DNA from 4 places in the Geodermatophilus sp. FMUSA9-8 genome. Region 2 is predicted to be linked to each of the others. Evidence: riboswitches for the same ligand, from Rfam matches in the RefSeq annotation. Region 2 holds a riboswitch; each other region holds the start of a gene.
The links. Region 2 has a riboswitch for cyclic di-AMP ahead of WA616_RS16575 (M23 family metallopeptidase). Riboswitches for the same ligand answer to the same signal wherever they lie in the genome.
Positions count from the first base shown of each region.

Region 1: it holds a riboswitch for cyclic di-AMP, as region 2 does, so the genes downstream of both, WA616_RS15350 (C40 family peptidase) here and WA616_RS16575 (M23 family metallopeptidase) in region 2, are expected to answer to the same signal.
Region 3: it holds a riboswitch for cyclic di-AMP, as region 2 does, so the genes downstream of both, WA616_RS03425 (transglycosylase SLT domain-containing protein) here and WA616_RS16575 (M23 family metallopeptidase) in region 2, are expected to answer to the same signal.
Region 4: it holds a riboswitch for cyclic di-AMP, as region 2 does, so the genes downstream of both, WA616_RS07240 (hypothetical protein) here and WA616_RS16575 (M23 family metallopeptidase) in region 2, are expected to answer to the same signal.

Region 1 covers NZ_JBAGKE010000007.1:54,075-59,356, forward strand. The annotation lists gene WA616_RS15330 (fumarylacetoacetate hydrolase family protein) at 1-225, shown strand, start outside; gene WA616_RS15335 (SMP-30/gluconolactonase/LRE family protein) at 236-1,135, shown strand; gene WA616_RS15340 (hypothetical protein) at 1,181-1,657, opposite strand; gene WA616_RS15345 (hypothetical protein) at 1,882-2,034, opposite strand; cyclic di-AMP (ydaO/yuaA leader) riboswitch at 2,393-2,544, shown strand; gene WA616_RS15350 (C40 family peptidase) at 2,557-3,072, shown strand; gene WA616_RS15355 (hypothetical protein) at 3,222-3,563, opposite strand; gene WA616_RS15360 (hypothetical protein) at 3,726-4,217, shown strand; gene WA616_RS15365 (hypothetical protein) at 4,309-4,995, opposite strand; gene WA616_RS15370 (hypothetical protein) at 5,012-5,282, opposite strand, start outside.
Region 2 covers NZ_JBAGKE010000008.1:18,286-23,567, forward strand. The annotation lists gene lnt (apolipoprotein N-acyltransferase) at 1-1,291, shown strand, start outside; gene ccsB (c-type cytochrome biogenesis protein CcsB) at 1,291-2,280, shown strand; cyclic di-AMP (ydaO/yuaA leader) riboswitch at 2,604-2,746, shown strand; gene WA616_RS16575 (M23 family metallopeptidase) at 2,758-4,002, shown strand; gene WA616_RS16580 (M23 family metallopeptidase) at 4,109-5,282, opposite strand, start outside.
Region 3 covers NZ_JBAGKE010000001.1:699,344-704,625, reverse strand. The annotation lists gene WA616_RS03435 (LLM class flavin-dependent oxidoreductase) at 1-766, opposite strand, end outside; gene WA616_RS03430 (DivIVA domain-containing protein) at 1,022-1,912, shown strand; cyclic di-AMP (ydaO/yuaA leader) riboswitch at 2,064-2,227, shown strand; gene WA616_RS03425 (transglycosylase SLT domain-containing protein) at 2,439-3,383, shown strand; gene WA616_RS03420 (class I SAM-dependent methyltransferase) at 3,391-4,044, shown strand; gene WA616_RS03415 (SDR family NAD(P)-dependent oxidoreductase) at 4,069-4,911, shown strand; gene WA616_RS03410 (DUF72 domain-containing protein) at 4,946-5,282, shown strand, end outside.
Region 4 covers NZ_JBAGKE010000003.1:24,370-29,651, reverse strand. The annotation lists gene WA616_RS07265 (hypothetical protein) at 1-241, shown strand, start outside; gene WA616_RS07260 (hypothetical protein) at 270-593, opposite strand; tRNA gene WA616_RS07255 (tRNA-Asn) at 734-806, shown strand; gene WA616_RS07250 (hypothetical protein) at 1,005-1,232, opposite strand; gene WA616_RS07245 (hypothetical protein) at 1,344-1,760, shown strand; gene WA616_RS07240 (hypothetical protein) at 1,751-2,674, opposite strand; cyclic di-AMP (ydaO/yuaA leader) riboswitch at 2,965-3,120, opposite strand; gene WA616_RS07235 (TlpA family protein disulfide reductase) at 3,462-4,013, shown strand; gene WA616_RS07230 (cytochrome c biogenesis CcdA family protein) at 4,016-4,867, shown strand; gene WA616_RS07225 (hypothetical protein) at 4,925-5,149, opposite strand; partial or broken gene WA616_RS24470 (class I SAM-dependent methyltransferase) at 5,202-5,282, opposite strand, start outside.

The DNA of each region.
Region 1 (5,282 bases), on a different contig from region 2:
GCCTCACGGGGCACGGAGCTGCGGCCGGGCGACGTCGTCGGCAGCGGGACCGTGGGCACCGGCTGCCTGCTGGAGCTGCGGTCGCTGCACGGCGAGGAGCGGCACCCGTGGCTGCGGCCGGGCGTGGAGGTGGCGGTGACGATCGAGCGGATCGGCACGGTGACGGCGCCGATCGTCGCCGGCCCGGATCCCGTTCCGCTGGGGCCGCCGGCGTCGGGCTCCTAGGGTCCGCGTCATGGCAGAGCGCGAGGTGCGGACGGTGCTGACCGGCGGCGGGTTCTTCGAGGGGCCGCGCTGGCACGAGGGCACGTGGTGGGTGTCGGACTTCTACCGGCACACGGTGAGCACGGTGACCGCCGACGGGCAGGAGACCGTGCGGTTCGAGGTGCCCGGGCAGCCGTCGGGGCAGGGCTGGCTGCCCGACGGGTCGCTGGTGGTCGTGTCGATGAAGACGCACGAGGTGCTGCGCTGGGACGGGTCGGCGCTGTCGACCTACGCCGACCTGACCGAGCACTGCGGCGGGCACCTCAACGACCTAGTCGTCGGCCCGGGCGGGCACGTGTTCGTCGGCGACTTCGGCTTCGACCTGATGGGCGGCGGCGAGGCGGCGACGGCGTCGCTCAAGCGGATCGACCCCGACGGCACGGTGTCCGTGGCGGCCGAGGGGCTGCAGTTCCCGAACGGCTCGGTCATCACCCCGGACGGCGGCACGCTCGTCGTCGGCGAGACGCTGGGCAACCGGTACACGGCGTTCGACCTCGGCGCCGACGGGTCGCTGACCAACCGGCGGGTGTGGGCGTCGCTGGGGCCGGAGGTCACCGGGCGCACCGTGGACGAGGTGCTGGGGCAGCTCGCCGTCGCCCCGGACGGCTGTTCCCTGGACGCCGAGGGGTGCATCTGGGCGGCCGACGCCGTCGGCGGGCGGGTCGTGCGGGTGGCCGAGGGCGGCGAGATCGTCGACGCCGTCGCGGCGCCCGAGGGACTGGGCGTCTACGCCTGCATGCTCGGCGGCGAGGACGGCCGGACGCTGCTCATGTGCGCGGCGCCGGACTTCTACGAGCACAACCGCGCGCCGGTGCGCGAGGCGGTGCTGCTCGCGACCGAGGTCGACGTCCCGCACGCCGGCCGGCCCTGACCGCACCGCGGCCCCGTCCCACCGGGACGGGGCCGCGGCCGGACGTCAGGGGCAGAGCTCGTCGAGCTTGACCGCGCCGAGGTCGATGGCGCCCTCGACGTCCCCGGTGACCCGCTGGCCGGGTGCGATGTTCTGGGTGCAGACCCGCCAGTTGGCGTCGAGGACCTGGTTGCGGCTGCCCAGCAGGTCGTGGGACAGGCTGAGGAAGACGCCGTTGGTCTGGATCAGGTCCTGGGCGTCCTGCAGCGTCATGCCGACCACGGCGGGCATGAGGAAGTCCACGACCACGGGAGCCGGCGTCACCTCCGGCGTGGGGGCAGGGGCCACCGCGGGCTCGGGGGCGGGCGTCGTCGGGGCAGGCGTGGTCGGGGCCGCCGCGGACGACGTCGCCGGAGCCGACGGGGTGGAGGTGGGCGCGGGGAGGCCGGTCTCGCCGTCGTCCCCGCAGCCGGCGAGGAGGAGGCCCGTGGCGAGCAGGACGGGAAGCGCGCCGAGTCGGCGGCGGGCGGAGGACTGGTTCATGGGACACCCCGTGGTGGTCGTGCGGACGCGCGCCGGCAGCGCCTCCCGGGGAGGTCGGCGCCGGCGTCGCGGAGAGACGCCGGCGAGCGTCACACGGGGTCGGGTCGCCGTCCGGGACGCCGGGGACCGAGCCGTCTCGGAACCGCAACGGACCGTCGCACCGGCCCCGGACGCACCGCGGCCCCCGTCCCGGGGTGGGACGGGGGCCGCGGGCGGATCAGCGGTCAGTAGGCGCGGCCGCCGGTGCCGCCCTTCTTCTGCTTGGCCTGGAAGTCGCGGACGAACTGCTTGATCTTCGCCTGGTTCTGCGGCTTCTTGAGCTCCTGCACGACCTTCGCGGCCACGCCGGAGGCGATGAGGTTCCTCATCATTCCCATGGGGTGCTCCTCTCTCTCGATCCCCCGTTCCGTGCCCCGTCAACGCGTCCGGCAACCGCCACGTCCCCACGCTCGGAGACCGCCCGTCCGTGGGCGGCTCCTGACACCGCGTGCGGACGCACCGCGCCGTCCTTTCTCGTGGGGCACGGCGTGTCCCCGCGCGTCCGCGGTCGCGCGCCGCGGGCTCCGGAGAGGCATCTGTCGTGGTGACGGTGGCGTGTCGGATGGGCGGCCGCCGTCAAGTCCGCGGTTCCGGACCGGGCGTGGCGCGTCCCTCGGGCGGTTGTGACGGTCCGCGGCCCTCCCTACCGTTCCCGCTGGTCCTGGCCGGGTCCCCGTCACGAACCCGTGTGACACCCGCCGGACCACGCCGAACCGGACGCCGGCAGCCAGCCGCCCTCCGGACCGGGGACCCATCGAGTCCCAGGGGTGAAGCGCGACCTCTCGCGCCGGGCGACTCCCCCGCCCGAACCCGTCAGCTAACCCGGTAGGCGACCGTGGAGAACAGGAGAACCGTCGTCCATGACGACTGCACGCACGCCCCTCGCCCGTCGCTCGTTCCGCGGCATCGCCGTCGCGGCCATCGCCGGAGCCGGCATCGCGCTCTCGCCCCTCCCGGCCTCGGCTGCCGCAGGCGGCGGCGGTGGTGGCGGGGTCGTGGCGGCGGCCCCGGTGGCCGCTCCGAACGGCGTCGCCCAGGCGGCCGTCGACACCGCGCTCGCGCAGCGCGGCGACATGTACCAGTACGGCGCGACCGGTCCCGACCGGTTCGACTGCTCCGGCCTGACCAGCTTCGCCTACCGCGCGGCCGGCGTGGAGATCCCCCGCACCTCGCGGGCCCAGTCGACGTTCGGCACCCCGGTGGCGAAGTCCGACCTCAAGCCCGGTGACCTGGTGTTCTTCTACAGCCCGGTCTCGCACGTGGGCATGTACATCGGCAACGGCCAGATGGTGCACGCCTCCACCGCCGGCAAGCCGGTCGCGGTCGTCAACCTCGACTCGATGACCGGTTACCAGGGCGCCCGCCGGGTCGCCTGACGGACGGACGGCGCCTCGGTCACCGCCGACCGGGGCGCCGTCGTCGGTCCCCGCGCCTGTCGTGTCGCCGTGCCGCCCGCTCAGCCCTTCGCCGGCTCGTTCTGGTTCAGCCACCTGCACGAGCTGTCGACGGCAATGCTCGTCCGCGCTCAGTAGGAGGACGGGCTTCCGGTCCTGCGCACAGGCGAGGTGTCCGGCGCCGTCGAGATGCCGCTCGAGCTGCTGCCTGAGGACGCCGAGGTCCGGCTCGACCAGCAGAACGGCGCCGCGTAGGTGGTGGTCGCGGCCTGGCTGGGCCTGCTCGCAAGCGTCGAGGTCGCGCACAGCATGACGAAGGTGTCGGTGGTCGATACGGACGCTGCGGCCACCGATAAGCTGCGGGACAGGCTGGTCGCCGCCGCCCAGGCCGTCACCGAGCCGCCCCCGGGGTCGGTGCGCGTGCGCTTCTGCTCCTTCCGGGACGGGATCGGTGAGCCGTCGTCGCGGCGCATCGCCGCGCCCACTTGGGCGGAGACCTCACCCCACTACGCGGCCGCCACCGCCGGCGGGCTCGCCGACCTCATGGGGATGTCCGGCCTGACCGGGCGCCTCGTGCTGTGGCACGGGGCTCCGGGGACGGGCAAGACGACGGCGGTTCGGACGCTGAGCCGCGAGTGGGCGCCGTGGTGCCGCACGCACTATGTGATGGCCCCGAGCGGCTGTTCGCCGAGCGGCAGTACCTACTCGATGTCGCCGGCGCGGACGAACACCCCGATGACCACACCGACGAGGGCAAGTGGCGGCTGGTCGTGGCCGAGGACTGCGACGACTACCTCCGCGCCGAGGCCCGGGAGCGCGCCGGCGCCTCAGTCGGGCGGCTGCTGAACCTGTGCGATGGCATCCTCGGGCACGGGCTGCCGGTGGTCGTGCCGCTGACGACCAACGAGGACGTCGGCCGAGTGCGCCCCGCGATCACCCGGCCGGGGCGCTGCCTGAGCCAGGTCGAGTTCCTGCCGCTCGCGCCGGCCGAGGCCCGCCGGTGGCTGGGCGACGACGCGGCCGCCGCTCCGGAGCGGCCGATCACGCTGGCCGAGCTGTACGTGATGCGGGAGCAGCGCAGCGCGGGTCCGGGCGCCTCGGCGTCCTCACCGGGCGGCTACCTCTGACTATGCGCATCAGGCAGTGCCACGACGAAGGTCCCTCGCGCGACACGATTGCTTGAGTCCGAGGAGCAACAGGGGCGTGGACACGAAGCGCTCAAGCGATGCCCTTCTCACGCAGACGTTCCTGTACGTGCGGAGGCAGCGAGGTGTAGACGACCACTTCGTCCACCGAGTAGAAGCCACCCCGCAGAGATCGCGCGGCAACGATCGCATCCGCCGTAGCTGCATCGACCTCTAGTCCGGCCGCGATGACGTCGGAAGGAGCGGTGTTCACGTCGATGAGTCCGCCGTCGTCGTATCCCCGGTGGAGGTCCGGACGCCCGATCCCCAACTCGCGTGCCAGAGCGGGGTCGCGCGCGAGCAGCGAGCGTGCCTCTTCCCTCCGACGTCGCCTCTCGAGCGCCTGCGCCATGACCGCGTCAGCACCGCGCATTGCTAGCTCGTGTCCATAGACGCGTCTGCGCAACTGTTGAAGACGGACGCACGCGACCACGAGCAGGACCACGACGACGATGGCGAGCATGTTGTTCAGCCACTCGGGACCGTCCCCTGGACTCTTGCCAGGCTGATCGTCGGACAGCAGGTTCGTGGCCACGACGAAGGCCACAGCCCAGCCGCTGAACGCCAGCGCCCAGAGGCGCGCGGACCGGTCACCGAGGCGATTGGCCGCGTGCCAGAAGGGGATGGCGGCGAAGATCCCGACTGACAGGAACGTGACGGCGAGATACCAGCTGCCGGGGCCAAACCAGCGTCGGGCGCCTTCATGTCGCTGTGATGTCATCGGTCCCCGGTCATTCTCAAGAGTGGACGCCGAGGTGGCGCTCGGCGCAGGACGTGCACAGGCCGGTGTTGTCGTGCACGTGCTCGCGGGCTTTGACCTCGCGGCACACAGGGCACCAGCGGAAGGTCCGCCGACGACGGCGGGCGACCTCCTCGGCCGCCTCCGCCAGCACCGCTCGCTCGTAGACGACCTCGTCGGAGCCGAACCCGCGCTCGGCCGCGAACTCCCACACGAGCTCGTTGCCCGACCACCGCGGCTCCGGGCGGGCCAGCGTGAAGCCGAACCCG
Region 2 (5,282 bases):
GCGCTGGTGGCCACTGTGGTCCGCGGCGCTCTGGGTCGCGATGGAGGCTGCTCGCTCCCGGGTGCCCTTCGGCGGCTTCCCGTGGGGTCGCATCGCGTTCAGCCAGGCCGACGGCCCGTTCGCCTCGCTGGCCGCCTACGGCGGAGCCGCGTCGGTGTCGTTCGCCGTCGCCCTCACCGGCACGCTCCTCGCCGCCGGGCTCGCCCGGGCGGTGCTCGGGAAGGTCCGGAACCGGGGGGCAGGGCTGCGGGCCTGTGCCCCGCCCGTCGCAGCGGCGCTGCTCGTGCCCGCCGTCGGGGTCGCCCTCTGGCTGCCCCTGCCCGGGGACAGCCTGACGACAGGTGGGCGGCCGGCCACGTTCGCGGTCATCCAGGGGGACGTCCCCGCGGCAGGCCTCGGGTTCAACGAGCGGCGCCGGGCGGTGCTCGACAACCACGTGCAGCAGACGCTCGCGTTGGCCGCGCGGGTGGCCGCGGGCGCGAGTCCCCAGCCGGACCTGGTGATCTGGCCGGAGAACTCCTCCGACATCGACCCGTACCAGAACGCGGATGCCGCCGCGGCCATCGACACCGCCGCGCGGGCGATCGCCGCTCCCATCCTGGTCGGCGCCGTCCTCGACGGGCCGGGGGAGAACCTGACCAACGCGGGCATCGTGTGGGACCCGCAGAGCGGACCCGGCGCCCGGTACGCCAAGCGGCATCCGGTGCCGTTCGGGGAGTACATGCCGCTGCGGTCGTTCTTCCGGTTCTTCAGCGACCAGGTGGACCTGCTGCGCCGCGACTTCCTCGCCGGTGACCAGCCCGGTGTCCTCGACATCGGCGGTGTGCGGATCGGCGACGTCATCTGCTTCGAGGTCGCCTACGACGGGCTCGTCTCCGACGTCGTCGACGGCGGTGCGTCCGTGCTCGTGGTGCAGACCAACAACGCGACGTTCGGCTTCACGGCCGAGAGCGAGCAGCAGCTGGCCATGAGCCGGCTGCGCGCCGTCGAGCACGGCCGCACCGTCCTCGTCGCCGCGACCAGCGGGATCTCCGCCGTGGTGGCCCCCGACGGCACCGTGGTCGAGAGGTCCGAGCTGTTCACGCCGCGCGTCTTCGTCGAACCGATCGCCCAGCGCCGGGACCTCACCGTGGCCACCCGGCTCGGTGCCGTCCCGGAGTGGGTCCTGACCGGCGTCGGGATCGCGGCCGTCCTGGGGACTGTCGTCGACCGGCGCCGGGCCCTGTCCGCTGGCCCCGTCCGGCGGCCCCGTCGCCGCACCGACCCCCGTCCTCACGTGGAAGGCCGTTGATGACCCCCGACCAGCTGTCGGCGCTGTCCGACACCCTCTTCAGCGTCACGGTGGCGATCTACGCCGTCGCGGTGGTCGCGTTCGCCGCGGACCTCGCGTTCGGCCGGCGCCCGGCGCCGCGGCCCGTCGCAGTGGGGAGCGGCGCGGGCACCGCGCCGCTCCCCGGGGACGCCGTCACCGGGGACGCCGCCATCGTGGAAGGCGCTGCCGAGGCCGGGCCGCCACGCCGTCGCTGGGGACTGGTGGGCATGGTGCTGACCGCTGCCGGTGCACTCGCCCAGGCCGGTGTCCTCCTCGCCCGCAGCCTGGCGACCGGCCGGGTCCCCTGGGGGAACATGTACGAGTTCGGCACGGCCGCCGTGCTGGCCGGCGTGCTCGCCTTCCTCGTCTTCGCGGTGCGCGTGCCCGTGCTGCGGGGCCTCGGTCTGTTCGTGCTGGGCCCGGTGGTGCTGGGCCTGGTGCTCATCGGGCTCTACCTCTACGCCGAGTCCGGGCCGCTGATCGCCGCCCTGCGCTCGGACTGGCTGGCCGTGCACGTCTCGGCAGCCATCCTCTCGTTCGGCATCTTCATCGTCAGTGCCGTGGCCAGCGCGCTGTACCTCGTCGCCGTGCGGCGTGAGCGGCTCGCCGCGGGTGGGGCGGAGCGTTCCGGAGGAGCGTGGAGCCGGCTGCCGTCGGTCGAGGCGCTGGACCGGGTGGCGCACCGCACGGCCGTCTTCGGGTTCCCGATCTGGACCTTCGCCGTCATCGCCGGCGCGATCTGGGCGGAGAGCGCCTGGGGACGGTTCTGGGGATGGGATCCCAAGGAGACGTGGGCGTTCATCTCCTGGGCGCTCTACGCCGCCTACCTCCACGCCCGCACCACCGCGGGCTGGCGCGGCCGGCCGGCGGCCTGGATCAACCTGGTGGCGTTCGCGAGCCTGGTGTTCAACCTGCTGTTCGTGAACCTGGTCTCCACCGGTCTGCACTCCTACGGCGGGGTCTCCTGAGGGAGCCGTCTCCCCGGACGGGCGGACCGCGCCGCCACGCGCGCCGCCAGGACCGGCGGGGGCGCTGCGGCGTCCTGCCGAGGCCCCGCGTCACCGCGGCCGACCGCCCGATGCCGGGGGCGTCCCGGGTGTGACGAGGGGCGGCGCGGGCCGGTCTCGTCCGCGCCGGGGGCCGACCCCGGCTCGGTCGACGGGTCGACGCGACGCGCCCAGGTGGGGCGAGGCGTTATCCGACCGTGACAACTAAGCTGCTTCGTACTACAGTTCCCTGCGGTCCGGCCGAGCCGTGCTCCTCGATCCGAGGACCTCGGGCGGATCCCGCCGAACCGTCCGCGCCGACCGGCCGGATGGACCGGGAACCCACCGAACCCTCGGGGTGAGTCCTGCGTGCGCTGCTGCGTGCCAGGTAGGGCGACTTCCAGCCCGAACCCGTCAGCTAACCCGGTAGGCGGTCAGGAAGAACGGAGAGCCGCCGTCTTGGCGACCCTGTACGACCGCGCCCTTCGCACGTGCCCCGTCCCTCGATCCACCACCGGCTCGCGGCCGGTCCGGCCGCGGCGGCGCCCGGGTCGGCGGCTGCGCCGGTTCCTCGTCCCCGCCGGGCTCGTCGCGGCCCTCCTGGCCGGCGGAGCCGCCCCCGCGGCGGGTGCCGCGCCATCCCTGGCCGGGGAGGGGCAGCCGGTCTCCGGCGACCTCGCCGCCGAGGTCGAGCGCATCGACCGGGAGCTGGCCGCGGCCGAGGAGCAGCTGCAGCGGGCGACCGTCGAGGCCGAGGCCGCCGCGGACGCCTCCCGCGCCGCCGCGGCCGAGCTGACCGCCGCGCAGTCCGCGGCGGCGGCCGCGGCCGCCGAGCTGGAGGCCGCTCGTGCCGCCGTCGACGCGGCGCGCGACGACGTCGCCGCGCTCGGGCGGGAGGCCTTCATGGGCGCCGATCCCCTCGGCGGGGCGACCGTGCTCCTCGACGCGGCGGGTCCCGAGGAGGTGCTGCAGCGCGCAGCGACGATGGACCTCCTCGGTGAGGACCGCGCCGCACGGCTGGAGGCGTTCGAGGACGTCCGGCAGCGCCAGGAGCGGGCCGACCGCGCAGCCCGGGAGGCGGTCGCCGAGCGGGATGCCGCGGCGCGGGCGGCGGCCGCGGCCGACGCGGGTGCGCAGGCGCAGCTCGCGGCGTCCCAGCAGTCCTACGACGCGGCCGCGGCGCAGAAGGCCGTCCTCGAGCAGCGGCTGCGCGATGCGGAGACGCAGCTGCTGGCCGCCCGCGGCGCCGCCGATCCCGCGGCTGCCTGGGAGGAGCAGCAGCGCACCGACCTGGCGCTGACCCGCGCCGGTTCCGGCGCGCTGGTGGACGGCCAGGTGACCTCCTGCTACGGCAGTCGGTGGGGCACCAACCACAACGGCATCGACATCGCCGCGCCCATCGGCACGCCGATCCGCGCGCCCGAGGGGGGCGTGGTGCTGCAGGCCGGCCCGGCCAACGGGTTCGGCCTGGCCGTCTACCTCCAGCACCCCGACGGCACCATCACCGTGTACGGCCACATCAACCAGTACTTCGTGGCCGCCGGCCAGACGGTGACCGCGGGCCAGCAGATCGCCGAGGTGGGCAACAAGGGCCAGTCGACCGGCCCGCACCTGCACATCGAGACGCACACCGGCGGCCTCTACGCCAACCGCGTCGACCCGGCGCCCTGGCTGGCCGCTCGCGGTGTCGACCTCGGCTGCTGACCCACGACGCGCGGGTCCCGGCCCTGCGGAGCGGGGCCCGTGGTGACCGCAGGACGCCGGCGGCCGGCGCAGCTGCGGCCTGCCGGGTCCGCGGGCGGGCCGGTGGTCAGCAGCCGCTGATCTCGACGCCCCGGGCGCGCAGCCACGGCACCGGGTCAACGGCTCCGCTGTACATGGCACCGTTCGGGTGCACCTCGAAGTGCAGGTGCGGGCCGGTGGACTGGCCGCGGTTGCCGACCTCGGCGATCTGCTGACCGGCGACCACGCGCTCGCCGGCCTCGACGAAGTACCGGTTGATGTGGCCGTAGACGGTGATGGCGCCGTCGTCGCCGAGGATGTAGACGGCCAGCCCGAAGCCGGTCGCCGAGCCGGCGCGCCGGACCACGCCCGAGGTGGCCGCATAGATCGGTGTGCCGATGGGGGCGGCGATGTCCACGCCGTAGGTGAACGTCCCCCAGCGGGGACCGAAGCAGCTGGTGACCCGGCCCGACGTCGGCTTGACGTAGCCGGACGACCCCGCCGCGCCGCCACCGGAAGGCGGGCCTGAGCCTCCGCCGGAGGGCGATCCCGAGCTGCTGCCGCCGCGGCCGCTGGTGGCCGCGGCGCGGGCGGCCGCTGCGGCGGCGGCTGCCTCCTGTGCCGCGCGGGCGGCCGCCGCGGCGGCCGCCGCCTCCTCGGCGGCCTTCTGCTGCTGCCACTGGCGGAAGGCGTCGCGGGCGCCCTGCAGCTCCAGGAGCCGGATCTGCGCGGCCTGCAGTTGCTGCTGGTAGCCCGCCTTCTCCGCGGAGACCTGTGCGTAGGTGGTCTGCTGGGTGGCGAGCTGAGCGTCGGCGGCGGCCCGGGTGGCGGCCGCCTCGGCCTCGGCGGCGGCCATCGCGTCGCGGGCGGCGCGCGCCTCGGAGTCCGCGTTGGCCTGGCGCACGCGGGCGATCCGGAGCTCGGCGAGGACGTCGACCTGCAGGTCCCCGACGTAGTCCAGCGTCGCCGCTCGCTGGAGGAGCTCCCCGGGGCCGGCCGAGTCCAGCAGCGCGGAGGCCGTGGTGAGCGTGCTGCCGGTCATGTAGCTGCGGCGGGCGAACGTGCCCAGCCGGGAGGTCGCTGCGTCGATTGCCTCCGTCGCCGCCTGCAGCTGAGCGGCGGTCTGTGCAGCGATGTCCTGGGCCGCCTGGAGGGCCTCCTCGGCGGCGAGATAGGCGGCGCCCGCGGCCTCCGCCTGCACGGTGGCCCGCTCGAGCTCTCCCTCCGCGGTGGCCACCAGGGCGGCGATCCGGCCGACCTCG
Region 3 (5,282 bases), on a different contig from region 2:
AGTAGGGCCGGAACTCGGCGACGGCGTCCTGCGAGTTCTTCCGCATGAACACCTGGCCGCCGAGGCCGACGATCGCCTGGTCGGCGCGGCCGTGGCCGTGGTGCTCGAAGCGCGAGCGGTAGAACTCGACCATCCGCTGCGTGTGCTCCTTCGGCCAGAAGATGTGGTTGGAGAAGAAGCCGTCGCCGTAGTAGGCGGCCTGCTCGGCGATCTGCGGGCTGCGGATCGAGCCGTGCCAGACGAACGGCGCGACGCCGTCCAGCGGCCGCGGCGTGGACGTGAAGCCCTGCAGGGGGGTGCGGAACCGGCCGGTCCAGTCGACGACGTCCTCGTCCCACAGCCGGCGCAGCAGCGCGTAGTTCTCGACGGCGAGCGGGATGCCGTTGCGGATGTCCTGGCCGAACCACGGGTAGACCGGGCCGGTGTTGCCGCGGCCCATCATCAGGTCGACGCGGCCGCCGGCGAGGTGCTGCAGCATCGCGTAGTCCTCGGCGATCTTCACCGGGTCGTTGGTGGTGATCAGGGTCGTCGACGTCGACAGCTGCAACCGGCTGGTCTGCGCGGCGATGTAGGCCAGCGTGGTGGTGGGGGAGGACGAGAAGAACGGCGGGTTGTGGTGCTCGCCCAGGGCGAAGACGTCGAGCCCGACCTCCTCGGCCTTCTTCGCGATGGTGACGACGTCCTGGATCCGCTGTGCCTCGCTGGGCGTGCGGCCGGTCGTGGGGTCGGTCGTGATGTCGCTGACCGTGAAGATCCCGAACTGCATCTCGTCCTCCATCTAGTTGAGAGCGCAACTACGGTACCGCGTGCAACACCAGGAGCCCCCAGGCATTCCCGGGCCCGCGTGACCGCGCCGTGACCTCCCCGTCGCTCCGGGTGATCGGTCCGGCACGGCCGGATGTGCCCACTCCGGAGGGGCCCGCGGCGCCCTCCCGCGCGGCAGCGGCGGTGGGAGCCTGTGATCACCGTCTCCGGCGCGCCGGGGCGGGCCGGGTCGGACGGGCACCGAGGGGGAACCGGGATGGCGCAGCAGGACGAGGGCACCGCCCAGCAGCGGGCGGAGGGCGGGGCCGGGCCCCGGCCGGGGAGCGGCCTCGACGGCCTCCTCGGCACGGCCCCGGTGTTCACCGGCGCCGTCCGCGGCTACGACCGCGGCCAGGTCGACGCCTACGTGGACTGGGCCGAGACCGAGGTGCTCGTCCTGCGCCGCGAGAACGACCACCTGCTCACCCGCTACGCCGCCGTCTCGGCCGACCTGCAGGCGGCGCGCGCCCGGCTCACCTCGCTCGTCCGCGAGCGGGACGCCGCGCCCGGCCCGGAGGAGGCGCAGGCCCTCCGCGAGCGCGCGGAGCAGGAGGCCGCGGCGCTGCTCTCCGCCGCCGAGGAGGAGGCCCGGCAGGTCCTCGACGACGCCCGGACCGAGGCGGCGGCGCGCCTGTCCGGCGTCGCGGAGATGCGCGAGGCGGTGACGGCGCTGCGCGACCAGACCCGGTCGGAGGCCGCGGCGGTCCTGGAGGCGGCCCGCCGGGAGGCCGAGGGCCTGCGCCGCGCGGCCGCCGAGGAGCGCGACCGGCTCGACCGGGAGGCCGCCGAGGGGCGGGCGCGTGCCGACGCCGAGGCGGCCGAGCGTCGCCGCGCGCTGGAGTCCGAGCTCGGCCCGCTGCTCGAGCGCTGCGAGCAGGCGCGCGGGTGGCTGCGCCGGCTGACCGGCCAGCTCGACGAGGCGCTCGCCGTGGTCGCGGGGGCGCTGCCCGACGACGTCGCCGTCCTCGCCGACCGCCGGGAGGCCGGCATCGGCAGCGGCGCAGGAGGCGGCTCCGGGGACGGCGCGGCCGCCCCCGCGGACGGCGATGCGTCGCAGCTCACGGTGCTGCAGGGCGGCAGCCGGCCCGAGGTCGCGGCGGCCTCCTGACCGGCGCGGACGGCCGCCCGGCGGGGTCCCGGGGCACCCCGCCGGTCCCGGCCGTCCCACGCACATCTCCGGTCCCGTGTTGTCACGGACCGGTAACGACGCCTACCGTGACCGCGTCCGGTCGGTCGTCTCGTCCCCACCCGGGGAGCCTGACCGGACGCCGCCGAGTCGCGTCCGCACCCGCGGTCGCGAGCCGGGGACCCACCGCAGTCCTGGGGTGAATCGCACCCCGGCGAGCGACCGCTCGCCTGGTGCGTAGGGCTTCTTCCCGCCCGAACCCGTCAGCTAACCCGGTAGGCGGCCACGGAAGGAACGGAGAGTCTCCGCATGCCCGCCTCCGGGCCTCCCCGGCCCGCAGGTGCAGCCGTGCGCGCGCTGCGCGCCCCCGCGTCCGCCTGACGCCGGCTCCCACCTGCCCGCTCCCGGCCCCCCGCCGGGACCCGTGGACCGCGACATCCGCCAGACCGCGTGGCACCGCCCGAACCCCGGGCGACCGCGCACTCTCCCTCGGAGCACCCACCCCCTCATGCGTTCCCGTACCCGCACCTCCGCCGCCGACGCGCCCGCGACCGTCGAGGCCAGCGTCGTCGAGAGCACCGCCGTCGAGAGCACCGCCGTCGAGAGCCCCGCCGTCGAGAGAACCGACACCGCCGTCCTCGAGGCCGTCCGGCCCGCGAGGGTCCGCCGCGGCTCCCCGCTGCTCGGCCCCCGCCGCCCCGCGCTGCTGCTCGGCGCCGCGGCCGCCGGCGCGCTCGTCGTCGGCGTGCTGTCCACCAGCAGCCCCGCCGCCTCCGCCGGCACCGACACCGTCAGCGCCTCGGTGAGCGTGGCCGAGCAGCTCGGCATCCCGCAGCAGCCGGCCGCGTCCGCGCCGGCCGTCGAGGAGACCGACCTCGCGCCGCTGGAGGACCTCGCCGCCTCCCGCAGCCAGCGCTCGGCCGACGAGACCACCGCCGCGCAGGCCCAGGCCGCCGCCGACCAGGCCGAGCTCGACCGCCGCGCCGCCGAGGAGGCCGCGCGGATCGCCGCCGAGCAGGAGGCCGCCCGCCGCGCCGCCGAGGAGGCCGCCGCCCGCGCCGCCGCCGAGGCCGCCGCCGCGGAGCAGGCCGCCGCGGCCGCCGCCCAGCAGCAGTCGACCTCCGCCGCCGCCCCGGCGCCGGCCGCCTCCGCCGCCCCGGCCGCCCGCGGCTCCTTCAAGGAGTACGCGATGAGCAAGGTCGGCAGCGGCGAGCAGTTCTCCTGCCTCGAGAGCCTGTGGGGCAAGGAGAGCGGCTGGAACCCCAACGCGCAGAACCCGAGCAGCACCGCCTACGGGATCCCGCAGTTCCTCGACTCCACCTGGGCCAGCACCGGCATCGCCAAGACCTCCGACGGCTACCGGCAGATCGACGCGGGCCTCATCTACATCGAGGAGCGCTACGGCTCCCCGTGCGCCGCGTGGGCGCACTCCCAGTCCACCGGCTGGTACTGATCGCCGCGTGACGGAGGCCGGTCCCCGGGTCGTGCCCGCGGGCTTCGTCCGCGCGCACACCCAGGTCCGCCGTCCGTCGCTGGTCCCGGAGGTGCGGCTGCACGTCGCCGACGACGTCGTCGCCCTCTGGGAGGCCATGGAGGTCGCCGCGGGCGGCGCCGGTGAGGCGCCGCCGTTCTGGGCGGCCGCCTGGCCGGGCGGGCAGGCGCTGGCCCGCGCGGTGCTCGACGGCGCGGTGCCGGTGGGTGGCCGCCGCGTGCTCGACCTCGGGTCGGGCAGCGGCCTGGTCGCGATCGCCGCGGTGCTCGCCGGCGCCCGGCACGTGCTCGCCAGCGACGTCGACCCGTTCTCGCGGACGGCGGTCGGCGTCAACGCCGGCCTCAACGGGGTGGCCGGCATCAGCGTCACCGGCGACGTGCTCGACCGCGAGCCGCCTGCCGTCGACGTCGTCCTGGCCGGCGACGTCTGCTACGACCGCGAGATGACCGAGCGGGTGCTGCCCTTCCTCGACCGGGCCCGCGCCCGCGGCTGCGAGGTGCTGGTCGGCGACCCCGGCCGCCCCTACCTGCCGCACGAGCGGCTGGAGCCGGTGCTCGCCCTCGACGTCCCCGAGACCGAGGGGCCGGGCCTGCGCCGCACCACCGTCTGGCGGCTGCCCTGACCCCCGGCGGCTAGCGTCCGCGGCGTGCGCCCCTACGACTTCACCGGCACCGCCGTCGTCACCGGTGCCGCCAGCGGCATCGGCGCGGCCCTGGCGCCGCAGCTGGCCGCCCGCGGCACCGACCTCGTCCTGCTCGACCGCGACGGCGACCGGCTGGAGCGCGTCGCCGCGTCGGTGCGGGCGGCCTCCCCGGGGCGGGCCGTGGACACCGTCGTCGCCGACCTGGCCGACGACGGGCAGGTGCGCGCGGCCGCCGACGCGCTGGTCCGCGACCACCCGGCGACGACGCTGCTCGTGAACAACGCCGGCGTCGCGCTGGCCGGCCGCTTCGACCAGGTGACCCTCGAGGAGTTCGACTGGGTCCTCGACGTCAACCTGCGCGCCGCCGTCCGGCTCACCCACGCCCTGCTGCCCACGCTGCGGGCCCATCCCGGCGCGCACGTCGTGTGCGTGTCCAGCCTGTTCGGGCTGATGGCGCCGGCCGGGCAGGTGGCCTACGCGACGAGCAAGTTCGCCGTCCGCGGCTTCGCCGAGGCGCTGCGGCACGAACTCGCGGACGACGGCGTGGGCGTCACCAGCGTGCACCCCGGCGGCATCGCCACCCGGATCGCCGAGACCGCGCGGCTGGGCAGCGGCGTCGATCCCGCGGAGGCCGCGCGGGGCACCGCCGAGTTCTCCCGGCTGCTGCGCTACCCGGCCGACCGCGCGGCGCGGCGCATCGTCGAGGCCGTGGAGCGCCGCCGCCCGCGGCTGCTCATCGGCGCCAGCGCCGTCGTGCCCGACGTCCTCGTGCGGCTCGCGCCCGGCTCCTACGGGCGGGTGCTGGCCGGCGCCGCGCGGCTGGCGGGCCTCCGCCGCGGGGCCTGAGCCCGCCGGTGGCCGTCCACGTCGGCACGTCGGGGTGGAGCTACGACCACTGGGACGGCGTCCTGTACCCGCCGGGGACGCCGCAGCGGGACCGGCTGGCGCACTACGTGCGCCGGTTCGGCACCGTGGAGCTCAACGCAGCTTCTACCGCTGGCCGTGCACCGCCGCCTTCGCCTCGTGGCGGCGCCGGCTGCCCGAGGGCTTCCAGATGTCGGTCAAGGCCCCGCGCGGGCTCACCCACGCGAAGCGGCTGTACGGCCCGGAGGCGTGGGTCGAGCGGATGGCCGCGGCCTGGCACGAGCTCGGCCCCCGGCGGGCGGTGCTGCTGGTCCAGCTGCATCCGGCGGCGGCGCGGGACGACGCCCGGCTCG
Region 4 (5,282 bases), on a different contig from region 2:
CGACGCGGGCGACCTGCCGGCCGTGGTGCGCCGCCGGGTGGACGAGACGGTGGTGGCCAGCCGGCGCTCGCCGCTGCCCGGCGGGGGTGGGGTGCTGCTGGTGGCGCGCCGCGTGCCGGGTCAGGCCGCGCGGGAGTGGACGGTCGTGTTCGACGACGACGCCGACCGCGGCGACCCGGGGGCGCGGGCGGCCGCCCGGGCGAAGCTCGAGGAGGCGCTGGCCGCCGAGCAGCCGGGCTGAGTGCGCCCCGGCCGCCCGGCGGTGCGGCTCAGCCGACGGGCGGCGGGTCCGCCGGCAGCGCGGTCAGGTCGGGCGCCTCGGTCGTCGTCGCCGGCGGGATCGTCGTGGTCCCGGTGCTGCGGGCGCTGAGCGCGCCGTCGCTGTCGGCTCCGGTGTCGCGGCCCATCTTCGACTTCACCGAGCTGACGACGTCGTCGGCGCGGGCCTGTGCCATGCCGGCCAGGCCCTGCAGCTGCGGGTTGTCCTTGGCGTCGGACCACAGGCCGACGATCTGCTCGTAGCGCTCGCGGCCGGCCCTCGCGCCGAGCACGTAGCCGGCACCGAAGCCGAGCAGGAAGGAGAACTTGGCCACGGGGACCTCCGGGTTCGAGACAGACACGGACCGGGTGATCACGCTACGGGCGGACGCTGCCGTCCGCGATCGGAGGAGCCTCCGCGGGACGTCCGGAGCCGTGCGGTACTCTCGACGGGCGCGCGGGTCGTCCCCGCCCGTCCCCCGTAGCTCAATTGGCAGAGCATGCGACTGTTAATCGCAGGGTTATTGGTTCGAGTCCAATCGGGGGAGCAACACCGCAGGTCAGCGTCGTGCAGGGCATCTCGAGCCCGGGTCCGCGACCAACTTACGACCAACAAATAAGCGGGCCGCCCGTGCCGTGGACGTTCCTCCCTGCCGGGGGGCCTTGGTGCTGGCGGGTGGACGGCCCGGCCTGTCGACGCCCCGGGCGGCCGACATGCTCGCTCCGTGGACGCGGGTGGCAGTGCCTCACCGCGTCCTGATGCGGACCCGATCCGGCGGCACGCTCGTGAGGTGGCGGCCCCAGCCGTAGTCGTGCAGCTGCCGCCAGGTGACCGCGGCACGCCAGCCGAACCCGTCGTCGCACAGACGCCAGGCCGACTGGTGGCCGGACCACCACCGGCCGTCGTTGTGCACCTCGACGTCGCGGGGCGGGTCGAAGCGGCGCTCGTCCAGCAGGCGGATGGGGACGGTCACGCGGACGGGTCTAGCCGCCGGCGCCGGCGGGCCACGCGCACCGACCCTCTGGTGTGACAGCACGTGACCGAACCGTGCCGAGAGTGCGGCGGTCCAGGGACGATGCGCACCGTGGCCTACCAGGCGTCGACGTCGCTGCCCTACGACAACCTCGGCCGGGCGACCGCGGGACTGCGGGCAGCGCTCCGCCACCGGGTGCTCGACGCCGGAGACCCGGGGCTGCTGGACTGGTCGACGCTGACCGTGACCGGTCCCGAGATCACCACCGACGATCTCGGCCGGCCCTGGTTCACCTGGACCGCCACCCGACCGGTCAGCCCCTGGCCTGCGGGTGAAGCGATCGGCGCGAGGCGCGCGCCGCAGTGGGCGCAGGGCCGGGGCCGGCAGGACGCGGGAGGAGGGGATACGTCGACGTGCGCGCACCGCGGGCCAGATCCCGTGCGCGCGATCCGGAGGGTCACCTCCTGGCCAGGATCACCGGCCGGACATCGTGGACGGCGTGCGGTCCCCGGCGGGGATCACTGGTAGTTCACGTGGACGTGGTCCATGTGGTTCTGCGTCGCGCTGCCACGGTCGGCCATGGTCGACCAGGAGCCACCCGGCGACTGCAGGATGCGCTGCCGGTAGATCAGGTAGTCGACGCCGAGCGCGTCCCAGTTGGCGATGTGGTACTGCACGATCGCGTTCCCCAGGGCGGTGTCGGAGAGCACCATGTAGTCCAAGGCCAGCCCGGAGGGGTGGCCGCCGGGGTCGGCCGCACTGGCCCGGGTACCGCCGATGGTGATGCCGTCCGCGCCGGGCACGTTGGAGACGACAGCGTCCGCAGCCGCTTGCGACTGCGGCTTCGCTGATCCCGCGGTGTTGGTGATCCGTGCGACCGCGGTCACGGCCGTGCTGGCGGCCACCGCACCGATGCCGGGCTCCTCGTCGGGGGCCTCCGACGCCGCCTGGGCCGACGCCGCGGCGGCGGCCTGGGCGGCGGCCTCGGCCTGGGCGGCGGCCTCGGCCTGGGCGGCGGCCTCGGCCCGAGCGGCGGCCTCGGCCCGAGCGGCGGCCTCGGCCTGGGCGGCGGCCTCGGCCTCGGCCCGCTGTCGCTCGACCGCAGCCTGGTCAGCGGCGGCCTGCGCCTGCTGGGCGGCGCTCTCCTGAGCCTCCCGGCTGCTGCGGCTGGCGGTCATGTCCTGCAGCGGCTCCAGATCCGGCGCGGCATTCGCCGGGCTGGACTGGCTGGAGAGGCCGAGGGCCTCGGCGACGCTGGCCGACTCCGAGGATGCGGCCCCGGCCTGCGCGGCCGGCCCCGTGCCGGTGAGGACGTTGACGAGGACCGCGCCGGCGGTGGCGACACCGAGGAGGAGGCCGGGACGGCGGCGGGCGATGACCGACCGGGCGGTCCGGCCGCGGCGCCCAGCGGCGCGGCCAGTGGTGGTGGTGCGGACGTCCATGAGTGGTGGTGCTCCGGGGTGTTCGGGCACAGCGGCGCGCGGGCGCGGCTGCGGGGAGGTCAAGCGGCGAGGCAGCGGCAGACCGCGGACGTCGAGCGGTAGGCAGGTGCTCCACGGGAACCGGCGGGGGCCGGTCGAGCGTGAGGCGCTCGGGCTGATGGGCCTGCATGGGGCGCTCGGCGCAGAGCGGCCGCGAGCGGTCAGATGCGCGGGCGCGGCCCGGTCCGGCAGAGGGGCTGGAGACGTCGTGGTGGTGCGGCGGGGCTCGGGCGCGCCATGCGGCAGCTCTCCGTTCTTCCGGTCGCCGCCTACCGAGTTAGCTGACGGGTTCGGGCGGGAAGACGCCCTGCGCACCCACGGGACATCGGGCTCCCCGGGAGCGATTCACCCCAGTACTGCAGTGGGTCCCCGGTTCGCCGGTGAAGGCGACTCGGCGGCGTCCGCTCGGACTCCCCGGAAGGGGCGTGTGGACCGATCGGACCCGGCCACGGTAGAGGCTGTTATCGCGCTGTGACAAACCGCGACCACGGAGTCGTTGGTGACCCACGTCGCGGACGAGGTGTCCGGCCGACGCACCGCTTGTCGCGGAACCACCGGTCACGCCGGCCGCCATCCCGGCGCTTTCATCGGTATGGAGCGATGTTAGCATGGCTCTGCGGGGCACCTGCGGACCTGGGAGGCGCTGTCCGTGCCGCTGAACCAGCGGCTAGCTCTACGCAGTGGGAGCACACCCTTGTTACCTAGGACTCTGAGCCGGCGTGGCGTGCTGGTGGCCGCAGGTGCCGGCGTGGCTGCTCTACTGCTCGGTTGCTCGGGCGGCTCATACGCCGGTGCGGACGCGGGACCTGAGCTCGGCGAGTTCGACTTCACCGAGGCGACGCCGTTGGGCCAGCTGGTCCCCGGGGAGGCCCGTCGGTCGGCGCCGTCGTTCACGGGGGAGCTGCTCGACGGCTCCGCTTTCGACTCTGCCTCACTGGTCGGTGACATCGTCGTGATCAACTTCTGGGGCTCATGGTGTACGCCGTGTCGGGTGCAGACCCCTGAGTTCCAGGCGGTCTACACCGAGGTCGCCGAGCGGGGTGTGCAGTTCCTCGGCGTCAACGTGAAGGACCAGCGCCAGCTGGCGCGGGCCTTCGTCGACACCGTCGGGGCGACCTACCCCTCGCTGTTCGATCCCGCGGGCGAGGTCGCCCTCGCCTTCCGCGGCTTCCCGGCCAACGTGGTGCCCACGACGATCCTGCTCGACCGCAGCAGCCGCGTAGCAGCGGTCTACGTCGCGGCCGTGCCGGACGAGGACCTGCGCGCCGCCCTCGATGGGTTGCTGGCCGAGGAGGCCTGAGCATGGATGACCTGGGCGCGACCTTCGCCGGCATCGTCACCGATGGCTCGCTGCTGCTGGCGGTAGCGGTAGCTGCCCTCGTCGGGCTCATCAGCTTCGCCTCGCCGTGCGTGCTGCCGCTGGTGCCTGGCTATCTCGGCTACGTCGCAGGCCTCACCGGCGCCAACGCCGGTGGGCGCCCGACTGCTCCACCGCCGACGACGGCCGAGGGCGCGTCGTCGGGCCCTCGCGCTGTGACGACCGCAGCGTCCACCGAGCGCCGCGGCGACCGGCGACGGGTGCTGGCCGGCGCGATGCTTTTCGTAATCGGCTTCAGCGTCGTCTTCGTGTCCTTCGGTGCGCTCTTCGGCGGCCTGGGGCGGTTGCTGCTCGAGTGGGCGCCCGTGCTCACCCGTGTCATGGGTGTCGTCACCATCGTCATGGGCCTGGCCTTCCTGGGCGCCTTACCCTGGCTGCAGCATGAGCGGCGCCTCCACCACCGTCCGCGGGCGGGGCTGGCGGGCGCGCCGGTCCTCGGCGTCGTGTTCGGTCTGGGCTGGACGCCGTGTCTGGGGCCCACGCTGTCGGCGGTCAACTCCCTGGCCTACACCGAGGCCTCGGCGGCTCGCGGCGCCGTCTTGGGCCTGGCCTACTGCGTCGGCCTCGGGGTGCCCTTCCTGCTCGTGGCCCTGGGTGCCCGCCGGGCGCTGACCTTCTCGGCCTTCGCGCGGCGTCATGCCTCGACGGTGATGCGCATCGGTGGCGTGCTGCTGGTCGTGTTGGGCGTGCTGCTCGTCACCGGCTGGTGGGACGGCGTGATGATGTGGCTGCGTTCCTGGCTGGCGGCCACCGGGTTGGGCACCTCGGTGGTCTGACCGACCCGCTGCCCGTGGATGGAGGCGCCCGGCGCCATGGTGCCCGATGAGGCGGGGTCAGTGCGGCTTGTCGGCGGTGAAGCGCACGGCTTGGCGACCGATCGTCGGGCGGACCCCGACGGCCTGAAGGCCGGCCCGCGACAGGGCCGGTCCCAGCTCGTGGCGCCCGATGAGCTGGTGCGGTGAGCGGTCGGCCCAGTGCACTGCCTCGGTCAGCGGTGTGGCGAGGAGGTCGTAGCCGACGAAGCGCCCCCCGGGCCGCAGCGCCAGGGGGGACCTCACCGAGTGCCTGCTGCCATGCGATCACGTGGTGCAGCATCAGGTAGCTGACCACGACGTTGAACGATCCGTCGGCGAAGGGCAGAGCGGTGGCATCGGCCTGGCGGACGGTGACCCGCGGCTCGTTGGCGAAGCG